DNA from 2 places in the Pseudazoarcus sp. NS36 genome. Region 2 is predicted to be linked to the other one. Evidence: riboswitches for the same ligand, from Rfam matches in the RefSeq annotation. Region 2 holds a riboswitch; the other holds the start of a gene.

Region 1 (7,668 bases), 310 kb from region 2:
CGCAGTAGCTGAAACCTTCATGCAGCTGAAAGCCCAGCACCGGGTCGCTGATGTCGCCCCAGATCACGCGTTTGGCGTATTCCTCGGCGGTCATGCGGTCGGCGAAGCGGTGGTAGCCCGGCATGCGGCCACAGGCAATGATGCGCTTGAGGTTCATGCGCCGGCAGATGTCGCGCCGTCCCTCGTACAGTGCGTGGCCGATACCGCTGCCGCGCAGTTGGGGGTTCACGAAAACTTCGGCCCCATAGAGCGTGCGCCCCATCGGGTTGTGGCTGTCGAAGCTGCCACTGGCGGTGATCTCGTCCCACGAATGATGCTCACCCCAGTCGTCCCAGGTAATGACCAGCGAGCTGGCGCAACCGGCCAGTTCGCCGTCGACTTCGGCAATCAGCTGGCCCTGCGGGAAGATGTCGAGCTGATGGCGCATCTGCTCGGCCGACCACGCCGGAATGTCCGGGTAGACGCGACGCTGCAGCGCGATCAGCGGTTCGATGTCGTCAGCAAGGGTGTTGCGCACCGTGGCCAGGGGCATGGATGTCCTCGTGCGCGCCCCGGCCGGGCCGGGGCGCAGTGCATCAGTAGCGGTAGTGGTCGGGCTTGTACGGCCCTTCCTGCGGAACGCCGATATAGGCCGCCTGTTCGTCGGACAGCACGCTCAGCTGGGCGTTGAGCGTTTTCAGCTGAAGCCGTGCGACTTTCTCGTCCAGATGCTTGGGCAGCGTATGCACGCCGGCCGGGTAGCGCTCCGGATGATTGAACAGCTCGATCTGTGCAATCGTCTGGTTGGCGAAGGACGAACTCATCACGTAGCTCGGGTGGCCGGTGCCGCAGCCGAGGTTCACGAGGCGACCCTTGGCCAGCAGGATGATGCGTTTGCCATCCGGGAAAATCACGTGATCGACCTGCGGCTTGATCTCGTCCCACTCGTAGTCATCAAGAGAGGCAACGTCGATCTCGTTGTCGAAGTGACCGATGTTGCACACGATGGCCTGGTCCTTCATGCGCGCCATGTGGTTGTGCGTGATGACGTGATAGTTGCCGGTGGCGGTCACGAAAATGTCGGCGTGCTCGCAGGCGTAATCCATGGTGACCACGCGATAGCCTTCCATCGCCGCCTGCAGCGCGCAGATCGGGTCGATCTCGGTGACCCACACCTGAGCCGAGAGCGCGCGCAGCGCCTGCGCCGAGCCCTTGCCCACATCGCCGTAACCGGCGACCACGGCGATCTTGCCGGCGATCATCACGTCGGTCGCACGCTTGATGCCGTCCACCAGCGATTCGCGGCAACCGTAGAGGTTGTCGAATTTGCTCTTGGTGACCGAGTCATTGACGTTGATGGCCGGGAAGCGCAGCTCGCCGCGCTGGTGCATCTGGTACAGACGATGCACACCGGTGGTGGTTTCCTCCGTCACGCCGCGGATCTTTTCCAGACGCGTCGAATACCACTTCGGGTCGGCGCCGAGGCGGGCCTTGATCGCGGCGAAGAGCTCGCGCTCTTCCTCGGAGGTCGGCTTGGACAGCACCGAGGCATCGGTCTCGGCGCGGGTGCCGAGGTGCAGCAGCAGCGTGGCGTCGCCGCCGTCGTCGAGGATCATGTTCGAGTAGCCGCCGTCGGACCACTCGAAGATGCGATGGGTGTAGTCCCAGTAGTCGGCCAGCGTCTCGCCCTTGACCGCGAACACCGGCACGCCGGTGGCGGCGATGGCGGCCGCAGCGTGGTCCTGCGTCGAGAAGATGTTGCACGAGGCCCAGCGCACTTCGGCGCCGAGCGCGGTCAGCGTCTCGATCAGCACCGCGGTCTGGATGGTCATGTGCAGCGAACCGGTGATGCGCGCGCCCTTGAGCGGCTGCGAGGCGGAAAACTCCTCGCGGATGGCCATCAGGCCGGGCATTTCGGTTTCTGCGATGCGGATTTCCTTGCGTCCCCAGTCGGCCAGCGACAGGTCGGCAACGACGCAATCCTTGATATCAGCCACAGCGTTCATGCTTTGCTCCTGCATGGGCCGGGCGGGGAAGGGGAGGCAGTTCGTGCCCTCGCCCTGCACCAACCCGGCGAGGTTGGATGGGCGAGCGCGGTTGTGGCGATGCCGCCTGATGGCGGCTTCCGAGCCTGGGGCCGGGCGGGAACCCGACGCCTTGCAGCGCTCCTCGGAAACGGAACGAAGTATACCCGACTGTGCGGGCGCGGTCAGCCGTCGTTACCTTCCCGGTCCTGATGGCGCATCAGGCTGACGATCAATGCAATGACGGTGATCGGCATGACGTAGCCCAGCATGGCCGTCGAGAAGGCCGGCACGATGGCGTGGTTCTGCACCGAGAGCACCAGCCACGCGGTGTAGGCAGCGTAGTAGCCGAGGAACACGCCGCCTTCCCAACGCGAGATTTCGCTGCCGGTCATCATGATCGGCACGCAGGCCAGCGCCACGGCCAGCATCACCCACAGGTCGAAGGCGCGCGCCGCTTCCGACACCGGAATGCCGCCGGCGTTGACCAGGCCGGTGGCGCCGATCACCGCGAAGATGTTGAAGACGTTGGAGCCGACGACGTTGCCCACCGCGATGTCACGCTCACCGCGCAGCGCGGCGACGATCGAGGTAGCCACTTCCGGCATCGAGGTGCCGACTGCGACCACCGTCAGGCCGATCACGAGGTCGCTCACGCCGAAGGCCTGGGCGAAAGCCACGGCCGCGCCGACCAGCCATTCCGAGCCCAGCACCAGCGCCCCCAGGCCGACCACGATGAGGCCCAGCTGCACGCTCCAGTGGCGGTCCCAGTTGGCGTCGGCCGGCATCTCGGCGGCGTACTCGTCGGACAGTTCGCGCGAGGCGCTGCGCGACTGACGGATCAGGAATACGGTGTAGCCCACCACTAGCGCGAACAGCGCACCGGCTTCGAGCCGCGACACGCTGCCGTCGAGCGCCATCACCACGAACAACACTGAGGCGCCGATCATGATCGGGATTTCCTGGCGGATGATCTGCTCATTCACCAGCAGTGGCGTGATCAGCGCCGAAATGCCGAGAATCAGCAGCATGTTGGCGATGTTGCTGCCCACCACGTTGCCGATGGCCAGATCCGGGTTGCCGCCGAGCGAGGCACCGACCGACACGGCCAGCTCCGGTGTGCTGGTGCCGAAGGCGACCACGGTGAGGCCGACCACCAGCGGCGAGACGCCGAAGGACAGTGCGAACTTGGAAGCGCCGCGGACAAGCAGTTCGGCGCCGACCACCAGCGTGACGAGTCCGAGGGCGAAGAACAGGGCGTGGGTGAGCATGATGTAGCCGGGTGTGTGGAACGTTTGCGGGCCGTTTCAGGCAGACGCCTGAAACGGCCCGTTGGTGTTGCGGATTATAGCGGGCGTCGGGGCAGCTTCTTACAGCCCCGCGCCGGCGCGCAGCGCCGCAGCCTTGCTTGTGGCTTCCCAGGTGAACTCCGGTTCGTCCCGCCCGAAGTGGCCGTAGGCGGCGGTCTTCGAATAGATCGGGCGCAGCAGGTCGAGCTCCTGGATGATGGCCTTGGGGCGCAGGTCGAAATGCTCACGGATCAGGGCTTCGATGCGCTGCTCGTCGATACGCGCGGTGCCGAAGGTGTTGACCATCAGGCTGACCGGCTGGGCGACGCCGATGGCGTAGGCCACCTGCACCTCGCAGCGCGAGGCCAGCCCTGCAGCGACCACGTTCTTGGCGACCCAGCGCGCGGCGTAGGCGGCCGAGCGGTCGACCTTGGACGGATCCTTGCCGGAGAACGCGCCGCCACCGTGGTGGGCTGCGCCGCCGTAGGTGTCGACGATGATCTTGCGGCCGGTCAGGCCGCAGTCGCCGTGCGGACCGCCGATGACGAATCGGCCGGTCGGGTTGATCAGGTAGCGCACCTTGTCGCCCAGCAGCTCCTTGGGCAGCACCGGCTTGATGATCTCCTCAATCACCGCCTCGGAAATCTGCGCGTGCGAGATGTCCGGGTGATGCTGGGTGGACAGCACGACGGTGTCGATGGCGACCGGCTTGCCGTCGACGTACTTGACCGTCAGCTGGCTCTTGGCGTCCGGGCGCAGCCAAGGCAGGCGGCCGTCCTTGCGCAGTTCGGCCTGACGCTGGACGATGCGGTGGGCGTAGTAGATCGGCAGCGGCATCAGCGACGGCGTTTCGTCGCAGGCGTAGCCGAACATCAGGCCCTGGTCGCCGGCGCCCTGATCGAGGTCGATGCCTTCGCCTTCGTTCACGCCCTGCGCGATGTCGGCCGACTGCCGGTTGATGGCGGTCAGGATGGCGCAGGACTTGTAGTCGAAGCCGACGCTCGAATCGTCATAGCCGATGCGACGGATCACGTCCTGCACGACTTCGCGGTAATTGATGTTGGCGCTGGTCGTGATTTCGCCCGACACCACGGCGAGCCCGGTCGATACCAGCGTCTCGCAGGCGACGCGCGCGCGCGGATCTTCGGCAAGGATGGCGTCGAGAATGCCGTCGGAAACCTGGTCGGCCACCTTGTCCGGGTGTCCCTCGGATACCGATTCGGAAGTGAAGAGGAATTCCCTGCTCATCGAGCGACTCCTGAAAACAAAAATCCCCGGTTGTTCCGGCGTGGCCGGCTCCGGGGATGTCGAGCGGCGACGCTTTAGCAGTATTTCGTAGGTCGCGCGTGTTCGCGCTGACCGGGCCGCCCTGCAAGTTGTCGTGTTAACTCGGCGGCTGCGCAATAATAACGCGCTTTGAACCGCGGTCAAACCGACTGCCTCTTGTGGCGCACGCTACGACCGATCTTGCTCGAGTGCGTTCCGCCGACCCTACGTGACCAATCTATTTCGCCTGCTCTCCCGTCTTCCGCTGTCCTGGCTGCATGCACTCGGTGCATGGCTGGGCTGGCTGGTGTGGTGGTCGTCGCCGACACATCGTCAGCACGTGCGCGCAAACCTGCGTCAGGCGTTTGGCCAGGTGCCGCCGCAGGTGCTGCACGAGGCCATCGCCCACGCAGGTCGGCAGATGATGGAGCCGCCTTTCGTGTGGTGTCGTCCGCTCGACGAGGTGCACGCTCGAGTGCTGCGCTTTGAAGGGCGCGAATTGTTCGAGGCGGCGCGCGCGCGCGGCCAGAGCGTGTTGATGCTGACCGCGCATCTGGGGTGTTTCGAGGCCTGCGTGCAGGCGGCCGCTGCGGTGACGCCCTTGACGGCACTGTATCGCCCGCCGCGCAAGGCATCGATGCGCGAGGTTATGTCCTGGCGTGCGCGTGGCCCGGTGAGCGTGGCGCCGGCTGACGTGAGCGGCGTGCGCAAACTGGCCAGGGCTCTGCGTGCGGGCGAGATCGCGGCGATCCTGCCCGACCAGGCGCCGCGTGCCGGCGAAGGCATGTGGGTGCCGTTTTTCGGGCGCCCGGCATGGACCATGACCTTGGCCGCGCGCCTGAGCGAGACGCCGAACGTGTGTGTGCTGCTGTGCTGGGCCGAACGGCTTGTCGGCGAGGGTTGGGTCGTGCATGCGCGTGAGCCGGCCGAGCCGATTACGGGCGATCTGGCCGAACGCTGCGCGGCCATCAATCGTGAAATCGAACGTATGGTGCGGGATTGTCCGGCGCAGTACCTGTGGAGCTACGAGCGCTACAAGGTGCCGCGCGGGGTGCCACAGCCGGAGGGAGTGTCGTGAGCGCGCGTCTGGCGATTGCCGTGATGTGGTTGCTGCATTGGTTGCCGCTGCCGGCGCTGGCAGCGGTGGGAGGCGCTTTTGGCGCCTTGCTGTATCGCGTCGCGCGGCAGCGTCGGGCGGTGGTGCGGGTCAATCTGGAGCTGTGCTTCCCCGAACTGGGTCAGGCCGAGCGCGAAGGTCTGGCACGCGAACATTTCAAGGTGCTGGCGCGCAGCATGCTCGAGCGCGGTGTGTTGTGGTGGGGCAGCCGGGCGCGGCTGGAGCGTCTGGTGCATGTCGAAAACGAGGATGTCGTGCGCCGCCTGCAGGCCGAAGGGCGGCCGGTGATCCTGCTCTCGCCGCATTTCGTCGGACTGGATGCCGGTGGCACCGCGATCACCAGCCGCTTCGATATCGTGTCGATCTACGCACGTCAGAGCGATCCGCTGTTCGACCGCTGGCTGCATCACGGTCGCAGCCGTTTCGGTGACCAGTTGCTACTGGCGCGCGATGCCGGGCCGCGCGCGACGGTGCGTGCGATGAAAGCCGGACGGCCGTTCTACTACCTGCCGGACATGAACTTCCGCACCGGCGATGTGCTGTTCGTGCCGTTTTTCGGTGTGCCGGCCGCCACCATCACCGGCTTGCCGCGACTGGCGAAACTGGCGGGCGCGGCGGTCGTGCCGTGCCCGACGCGCATGCTGCCGGGCGGGCAGGGCTATGTGGTGGAGATCGGCGAGCCGTGGGCGGATTACCCGTCCGACGACCTGGAAGCCGACGTGCGCCGCATGAACGAGTGGATCGAGTCCGTGGTACGCACCATGCCCGAGCAGTATTACTGGGTGCACCGCCGCTTCAAGCGCCGCCCCGAGGGCGCGCGCAAGGTCTATCGCAAGTCGCGCGGCTGACCGTAGCCGGCAAAGCGTTCCATCACTTCGGCCATTTCGGCCTCCGACAGCAGCACCGGCTCCCCCAGTTGCAGCACGCGCCAGTACTGCTCGCACAGCGTTTCGAACTCGATCGCCATGTCCAGCGCGTGGTCCGCGTTGCATCCGAACACCAGCATGCCGTGATTGGCCAGCAGGCAGGCCGAGCGATCACGCATGGCCTCGCGCACTGCGTCGGACAAGGCCTGCGTGCCGAAGGTGGCGTAGCCGGCACAGCGCACGGTGGAGCCGCCGAAGCGCGCGATCATGTAGTGGAAAGGCGGGATTTCGAGCCGGCGACAGGCCAGTGCGGTGGCGAAGGGCGCGTGCGCGTGCAGTACCGCGCCGGCTGCCGCATGGTCGACATACACACCGAGATGCATGGGCCATTCGGATGAGGGCGCGCGCGTGCCGCGGGCTTCCCCCTGCATCGAGACGAACACCATGTCGTCCGGCGCGCAGTCTTCGATCTTCAGGCCGGTCGGCGTGATCAGCATGCCACCGTCGCAGCGTACGCTGGCATTGCCGGAGGTGCCGACATTGAGGCCGCTGGTGCTCAGACCGCATGCAGCGGCCAGCAATTCTGTGCGCAATGCGTCTTCAGGCATGCGCGCTCCCCGGCCGTCCGGCGGCCAGCGTAGCCGGGGCAACGGCGCCGCACTCGGTGACGATGAGGTCGATCAATCGCGCCGGGGTGACGTCGAAGGCGAGGTTGCTCGCCGGTGCTTCGATGGGCGCGAGCCGCAGGCTGGACGGATTGCCGTCGGCACCCAGTCCGTTCAGTACCCGCACTTCCTCGGCGTCGCGTTGCTCGATCGGTATGGCGGCGCCATCGGGCAGGGCGAAGTCCACGGTCGAATACGGGGCGGCGATCCAGAACGGCACCCCGTTGTCGCGTGCGGCGAGCGCCTTCAGATAGGTGCCGACCTTGTTGGCGGAGTCGCCGTTGGCGGCCACGCGATCGGCGCCGGTGATGACCACGTCCACCTCGCCGCGCGCCAGCAGGATGCCCGCGGCGTTGTCTACCACCAGCGTGTGCGGCACGCCGGCCTCGCGCAGCTCCCACTCCGTCAGCAGGCCCTGGTTGCGCGGGCGGGTCTCGCTGACCCACACGTGCACGTCGATGC
Region 2 (7,668 bases):
CCACCAGCGCTTCAAGCGGCACATCAATGGCCTGGATGCCGAGTTTTGCGGGCTTGGGCGGCACGTAGCCTTCGACACTGTTCCAGCGGTAGCGGTTGTCGCGCGCGGCCTGGAGCTTGACCAGCGTGAGGCCTTTCTTGTTGGCGTGCTGTTCGCGGATCTTGGCGTAGTCGGCGGCCAGCTCGGCCTTGTACGACGCGCTCTGGCCTTGCGACAGCAAGGTGGTGACCACGCCCACGGCGCGTGAAGCATCCGGCACGTAGACCACGGCGTTGTCGTAGTGCGGGGCGATCTTGATGGCGGTGTGGGCGCGGCTGGTGGTGGCGCCGCCGATGAGCAGCGGCAGGTCGAAGCCCTGGCGTTTCATCTCGGCCGCGACGTGGCTCATTTCTTCCAGCGACGGGGTGATGAGGCCGGACAGGCCGATGGCCTGGGCGCCGTGTTCCTTGGCGGCGGTGAGAATCTTCTCGCACGGCACCATCACGCCGAGGTCGATGACCTCGTAGCCGTTACAGCCCAGCACCACGCCGACAATGTTCTTGCCGATGTCGTGCACGTCGCCCTTGACCGTGGCCATGATGATGCGGCCCTTGGCTTGCGAGCCGGTGCGCAGCTTTTCGGCCTCGATGTAGGGGATCAGGTGGGCCACGGCGGTTTTCATGACGCGGGCGGATTTGACCACCTGCGGCAGGAACATCTTGCCCGCGCCGAAAAGGTCGCCGACCACGCTCATGCCGTCCATCAGCGGGCCTTCGATGACGGCCAGCGGCGGCTTGCCTTCGGCCTCCAGCTTGGCGCGCACTTCTTCGGTGTCGGCCACGACGTATTCGGTGATGCCTTTCACCAGCGCATGGCTCAGGCGCTTTTCGACCGGCATTTCGCGCCAGGTTAGATCCGGCCCGCTGTCCTTGGCCTTGCCTTTGACCGACTGGGCGATGTCCACCAGCGCATCGCCCGCGCCGGGGCGGCGATTGAGCACCACGTCTTCCACCACTTCGCGCAGCGCCGGGTCGAGGTCGTCATACACGCCGAGCATGCCGGCGTTGACGATGCCCATGGTCATGCCGGCTTTGACGGCGTGATACAGGAAGACGGTGTGGATGGCCTCGCGCACCGGCTCGTTGCCGCGGAAGCTGAAGCTGACGTTGGACACGCCACCGCTGATCTTGGCGTGCGGCAGGTTCTGGCGAATCCACGCCACGGCCTGGATGAAGTCGACGGCGTAGTTGTCGTGCTCTTCGATACCGGTGGCGATGGCGAAGATGTTGGGGTCGAAGATGATGTCTTCGGGCGGGAAGCCGATGTCGGTGAGCAGCTTGTAGGCCCGCGCGCAGATCTCGGTCTTGCGCGCGAAGGTGTCGGCCTGGCCCTGCTCGTCGAAGGCCATGACGATGACGGCCGCGCCGTACTGGCGGCACAGGCGCGCCTGGCGCAGGAACTCGGCCTCGCCCTCTTTCATCGAGATGGAGTTGACGATGCCCTTGCCCTGGATGCACTTGAGGCCGGCCTCGATCACGTCCCACTTGGACGAATCGATCATGATCGGCACGCGCGAGATGTCCGGCTCGGTCGCGATGAGCTTGAGGAAGCGCTCCATCGCGGCCTTGGAGTCGAGCATGGCCTCGTCCATGTTGATGTCGATGACCTGCGCGCCGTTCTCGACCTGCTGGCGGGCGACGGCCAGCGCGTCGTCGAAGCGGTCTTCGAGAATCATGCGGGCGAAGGCGCGCGAGCCGGTGACGTTGGTGCGTTCGCCGACGTTCACGAACATCGAATCGTCCGCGATGTTGAAGGGCTCCAGGCCCGACAGGCGGCATTTTTTCTCAATGTCCGGCACCTTGCGCGGTGCCAGCCCCTTGACCGCTTCGGCCACGGCGGCGATGTGCTCGGGCGTGGTGCCACAGCAGCCGCCGACGATGTTGAGCAGGCCGGATTCAGCCCATTCGCGGATGGCGGCAGAAAGCTCTTCCGGCGTTTCGTCGTAGCCGGTGGGCGCCAGCGGATTGGGCAGGCCGGCGTTGGGGTGGGCCGACACATAGGTGTCGCAGATGTTGGAGAGCTCTTCGACGTACTGGCGCAGCTCCTTGGCGCCCAGCGCACAGTTCAGCCCCATGGAAATCGGCTTGGCGTGTGCCAGCGAGTTCCAGAAAGCCTCGGCCGTCTGGCCGGACAGCGTGCGGCCGGAGGCATCGGTGATGGTGCCGGAGATCATCACCGGCAGGCGCTGGCCGAGGTCGGTGAAGAGCTTTTCCACCGCAAAGATGGCGACCTTGGCGTTGAGCGTGTCGAACACCGTCTCGATCAGGATGATGTCCGCGCCGCCTTCGACCAGCGCCTTGGCGGAGTCGTAGTAATCGTCGAGCAGCGCTTCAAAGCTGATGTTGCGGAAACCGGGGTCGTTCACGTCCGGCGAGATCGACAGCGTGCGCGAGGTGGGGCCCAGCACGGCGGCCACGAAGCGCGGCTTGGCGGGATTCTTGGCGGTGTATTCGTCGGCGATCTGGCGCGCCAGACGCGTGCCTTCGAAGTTGATCTCCCAGGCGAGGTCTTCGAGCCCGTATTCGGCCTGCGACACGCGAGTGCCGTTGAAGGTGTTGGTCTCGATGATGTCGGCGCCGGCATCGAGGTAGCCGCGGTGAATCTCGGTGATGACCTCGGGCCGCGTGATGACCAGCAGGTCGTTGTTGCCCTTGAGGTCGCGCGGGTGCGCCATGAAGCGGTCGGTGATGCCCTCGCCGCGGTACTGCCGCTCGTTCAGCTTGTATTGCTGAATCATCGTGCCCGTGCCGCCATCGAGCACGAGGATGCGTTCAGCCATCAAGGCGCGGAGTTCTTCGGTACGGTCGGGCTGCATGCGTCTTCTTACCTCGGGCAAATCATGGGCCGGGAGGCGCGCTGCAAAAGGAAACGGCGCCACAGCCCCGGGAAAGGGTCTGCGAGCGCCGTTGTTCGGTTGCTGAGCCTGGCCCGGCGACGTGATTTCGTCAGCGTCGGGTCGCAGCGCTCCTCAGCAAGCCGCGCAGTTTACCGGGAGCCGCGCCGGCATGCAAAACAAGCGCTTACCAGCCGTAATGCCCGAACCAGCCGAAGCGCGGTGAGCCGTAGCCGAAGTGGCCGTAGGGATAGGCGTGGCCGTGGCCGAAGCCCATGCCGATACCGTAACCGAAGCGTGGCCCGAACATGCTGTACCCGTCGTTGCCGTTGTAATAGACGTAGGTGTAGCTGGTGCGATCTACCTTACCCTCAATGAAGTGCACGTTGAGGTAGGTGGCCATGATGCCCGGATAAGGATTGGGGACATTCCAGTCCCACACTTCTTCATTCATGCGCGGGAAGCGCTCGATGCTGCGGTGTGCGCCAAGCGTGCGTTGTACCTGTTCGACCGTCATGCCGGCTTTAACGCGGCCGTGGTTACGGTGATCCAGTGCGTCGAATTGCTCGATCACGCGGCCCGTTGCGTCGACCGTATACATCCAGCAGGTTTCGCCCATCGGTTGGGTGGAATATTCCAGCGTGCGTGTGCCGTCCTCGTTCTTCCAGACATGACTTGGCGCGCCGCGCTTGGCGAGCAGCTCGCTCTCGGCATCAAAGCGGGTCTGGAAGCTGATGCAGCCACTCAGACCGAACAGCGCTACCAGCACCAGCAGCCACATGGAAAGTTTGGTTTTCATGGTGAACCTCATTGGCCAGAGGGCCTTCAAATCAAAGTAGTGGGCTGTCGGTCAGGGTGACAGGCGTGCGCGCGACCAGTTTCCGTCTTCACCCAGTGTCCACGCAAAGCGGTCGTGCAGACGCGATGAGCGGCCCTGCCAGAACTCCCAGTATTCCGGTACTAGCCGGTAGCCGCCCCAGTGCGGCGGACGCGGAGGCTTGAGGCCGAACTTCAGGCCGTATTCGGCAGCCCGTGCGACGATCACGCTGCGATCGGGAATGGCCTCGCTCTGGTGTGACGCCCAGGCACCGATGCGGTGGGTGAGCGGGCGGCTCTCGAAGTAAGCGTCGGACTCTTCCTCCGATACTTTCTCTACCCTGCCTTCGATACGCACTACGCGTTCGAGTTCCACCCAGTGGAACTGCAGCGCGGCAAACGGATTGGCGGCCAGTTCGCGGCCCTTGCGGCTGTTGTAGTTGGTGTACCAGACGACGCCGCGCTGGTCGAAACCCTTGATCAGCACGATGCGCGTCGAGGGGCGGCCATCGGCGCCGACGGTTGCGACGGTCATCGCGTTGGGTTCCGGCACATCACGCTTCATGGCGTCGGCAAACCATTCCTCGAACTGAATGAAGGGGTCTGCAAGGGCTTCGTGGTCTTCGAGACTGCCCTGTTCGTAGCTCTTGCGCAGATCGGAAAGCGGGGGGGTACTCATGGCGTGCTCCTGGGCGCGGACTGCTTCGACACGGCGGCCCGCAGGACGGTTCTGTGCCTCGCATGATAAGTCAGGCAGCTTGCCCCCGCGGTCACGAACGGGAACAATCGCGTCCTCACGGGCAATTCAGGCTGATCTGCGTATCGGCTGCCCGGCGGCGGAGAACTCCGCCCGCAAACCAACCGCTTCGGCGGGCATTAAACCCGGCGCATCCCGCACCGGAGTGGCTGGACCGGACGCAGTCCGATCCGACAACGGGAGAATTCCATGCACCAAAAATCTGCCTCACGCAGAGGCTTCATGCTGTCCGCCATCGCGTTGGCGGCCTTTGCCACTTTCGGCTCGGTTTCGGTCAGCGCGGCCGCCCCCAAGAAACTCATCATCACCGCCATTCCGGACGACGGCGACGCCGACCGCATGCGCGAAAACTTCGGCGCATTGGCCAAATATCTCGGCGAGAAAGCCGGCATTGAAGTCGAGTACATGCACGTCGAGAACTACGCCGCCAGCGTCACCGCGCTGGCCACCGGTCGTGCGCACGTCGCCTGGCTGGGCGCCGTCACCACGGCGCAGGCGCGCATGCAGATGGGCGACGGCATCACCATCCTCGGCTGCCGCGACATCGACAAGGGCTTTGTCAGCTACTTCATCGCCAACCCGGCCATCGGCCTGGCGCCGGTGAACGACCTCGGCGAGCTCGCCAAGGCCGCCTCTGGCCAAGGCTGGAGCTTCACCTTCGGCAGCAAGAGCAGTACTTCGGGCCACATGATGCCGCGCAAGTACTTCCTCGATCAGGCCGGACAGGCCCCGGAGAAGGTGTTCCGCACGGTGGCGTACTCGGGCAGCCACGACGTCACGATGCGCATGGTGGCCGACGGCACGCACCAGGTCGGCGCGCTCAACTACGCGTCGTGGGACAAGGCCAGTGCCGAACTCAAGGCCAAGGCTCCGATCGTCTACAAGACGCCGCCCTACACCAACTACGCGCTGACCGCCCGCTCCGATCTCGGCCCGGCACTGCTGGCCGCGCTGCGCAGCGCGCTGCTGGATCTGGACGCGAAAGACCCGAACGGCGCCAAGGTGCTCAAGTATCTGAAGGCCGGCAAGTTCATCGAAGCCGACATTTCGGAATGGCAGGGCTACGTCGAGCTGCTGCAGTCGGGCATCGACATCGGCGGCTAAGCCGTCCTCGAAGGATCTCTCGTAGGGCGGATTAGCGCAGCTTCATCCGCCGCATGTTCGGCGCAATGCGCTTCGCTTGTTCCGTCCTACGAGGCTCTCCTACGAATACCCGACGATTCCCGGACAGCTCATGAACCCCCCCTCGGACTCCCCGGCCCGCCTCGCCGACGCTTCCGTCGCCTATGCCGGCAAGACCGTGCTCGACGGCATCACGCTCGACATCGCAGCGGGCGAGCGCGTGGCGGTCATCGGGCCGTCGGGCGCCGGCAAGACCACGCTGTTCCGACTCATTGCCGGGCTGGTGAAACCCGTTCGCGGAGAGGCCTTCACGCTCGGCCGGGACACGCGGAAATTGAGTGGTCACGCGCTCGACAGCCTGCGCCGTGAGCTGGGCTTTCTGCAGCAGCAGGACAATCTGATCCCGCAGCTGCGCGTGGTGCACAACGTGCTGATGGGGCGGCTCGGTCACTGGTGGTTGCCGCGCGCGCTGCTGTCGCTGCTGTGGCCGCAGCAGATCGATCTCGCGCGCAGCGCGCTGGCGCGGGTGGAGTTGTCTGAGCGCCTGTGGTCCTTGCCCGATGAACTCTCCGGCGGGCAGCAACAGCGGGTTGCGGTGGCGCGCCTGATCGTCCAGCAGCCGAAGCTGGTGCTGGCCGACGAGCCGGTGAGCGCGCTCGACCTGCGTCTGGGCCGCGAGATCATCGGCCTGCTCACCGAACTGGCCACGCGCGATGGCGTGACGTTGCTGGTCAATCTCCACACGCTGGATTTGCTGCAGGGCAATTTCGACCGTGTGATTGCGCTGCGCGAAGGCAAGCTGTTCTGGCAAGGCCGCCCGGACGAGCTGACCCAGGGGCTGTTGCGCGAGCTCTACGGCGCCGAGTACCGCGCGCTGCATCTGGACGAGATCGCGCTGCCGGCATGAACGTCCTCGCGCATCTCCACCCGCAGGAAAAGCGACCGTGGGGGCATTTCGTCGCCATCGTGGCGGTGTTGCTGGCCATCGTCGCCTCGTTTGCTGCGGCGGAATGGGATCTTGCGGCACTGACCGACGCTGCACGCCGTGCCGCCGCAGCGGAACGTATGGGCGCATGGCTTGGCGCCTTGTTGTCGCCGGATCTGTCGGCGGAGTTTCTGGCGCAAAGCTGGGAGCTGACGCTGCAGACGCTGTCCGCGGCCATTCTCGGCACGGCGCTGGCGGTGGTACTGGCCTGGCCACTGGCGATGGGCGCGAGCCGGGCGGTGTGCGTTGGCGAGGAGAACGCGCGAGGGCTGTGGCGCCACTTTCCCTTGCGTTCCCCGACGGCCGCATTGTGCGCACTGTGCCGGCTGATCCAGGACGTGCTGCGCGCGGTGCCGGACTTTGTATGGGCCATCATCCTGGTGGCCATGATCGGGCTCGGCCCGCTCACCGGCGCATTGGCGCTGGCGCTGAACATTACCGGCATCCTCGCCAAGGTCTATAGCGAACTGTGGGACAGCGTGCCCGAAGATCGCTACGCGCAGGTGCGCGGGCTGGGCGGCGGGCGCGTCGCCACGTTCCTGTACGGCATCCGCCCGCTGGCCTCGCGCAATGTGTTGTCCTTTACGCTGATGCGCGCCGAATGCGCGATCCGCAACGCGGCCGTGATCGGCGCGGTCGGCGGCGGTGGGCTGGGCGCCGAGATCTGGTATCAGATCCGCTTCGGCGCCTGGGACAAGGTCGGCACCTTGATCCTGTTCACGCTGCTGCTGACGCTCACGGCTGATCTGGCCAGCAACTACATCCGCCGCCAGTTGCGCGGCGATCCGAATCGCAGTGCCGCGCCGGTCTCCTGCGCCGTTGCCGGGCCGCTGGATGACAAGGCGGTGGCCATCCGCGCGCCGCGCGCTGCCTGGTGGGCGGCCGGCTTCGCCGGACTGGTCACACTGTGGTCGCTGTGGTTCATGGGTTGGGGCAATCGCGCTGCGCCGGACGGCACGCCGCGCAATCACCTGGAGCCGGCGCTGGAACTGTTCACCGGTCAGGCGTGGGAGAACCTGCGCTTCTTCGAGCGTCTGCTCTCACCGGTGCTGGAGCCGGCCTTCGTCTGGCGGGTGATCGAATCCGCAGCGATTCCGCTCGCCATTGCCGTGGTGG

The links. Region 2 has a riboswitch for S-adenosylhomocysteine ahead of metH (methionine synthase). Riboswitches for the same ligand answer to the same signal wherever they lie in the genome.
Region 1: it holds a riboswitch for S-adenosylhomocysteine, as region 2 does, so the genes downstream of both, ahcY (adenosylhomocysteinase) here and metH (methionine synthase) in region 2, are expected to answer to the same signal.

The regions. Positions count from the first base shown of each region.
Region 1 is NZ_BAAKJA010000004.1:310,668-318,335, forward strand. It holds gene AC6H0R_RS08470 (GNAT family N-acetyltransferase) at 1-532, opposite strand, end outside; gene ahcY (adenosylhomocysteinase) at 576-1,985, opposite strand; S-adenosyl-L-homocysteine riboswitch at 2,062-2,156, opposite strand; gene AC6H0R_RS08480 (calcium/sodium antiporter) at 2,189-3,274, opposite strand; gene metK (methionine adenosyltransferase) at 3,374-4,540, opposite strand; gene AC6H0R_RS08490 (lysophospholipid acyltransferase family protein) at 4,788-5,636, shown strand; gene AC6H0R_RS08495 (lysophospholipid acyltransferase family protein) at 5,633-6,523, shown strand; gene AC6H0R_RS08500 (class II aldolase/adducin family protein) at 6,502-7,149, opposite strand; gene mtnA (S-methyl-5-thioribose-1-phosphate isomerase) at 7,142-7,668, opposite strand, start outside.
Region 2 is NZ_BAAKJA010000004.1:1,462-9,129, forward strand. It holds gene metH (methionine synthase) at 1-2,854, opposite strand, end outside; S-adenosyl-L-homocysteine riboswitch at 2,931-3,015, opposite strand; gene AC6H0R_RS07110 (hypothetical protein) at 3,060-3,671, opposite strand; gene pdxH (pyridoxamine 5'-phosphate oxidase) at 3,723-4,367, opposite strand; gene phnD (phosphate/phosphite/phosphonate ABC transporter substrate-binding protein) at 4,635-5,549, shown strand; gene AC6H0R_RS07125 (phosphonate ABC transporter ATP-binding protein) at 5,680-6,474, shown strand; gene AC6H0R_RS07130 (PhnE/PtxC family ABC transporter permease) at 6,471-7,668, shown strand, end outside.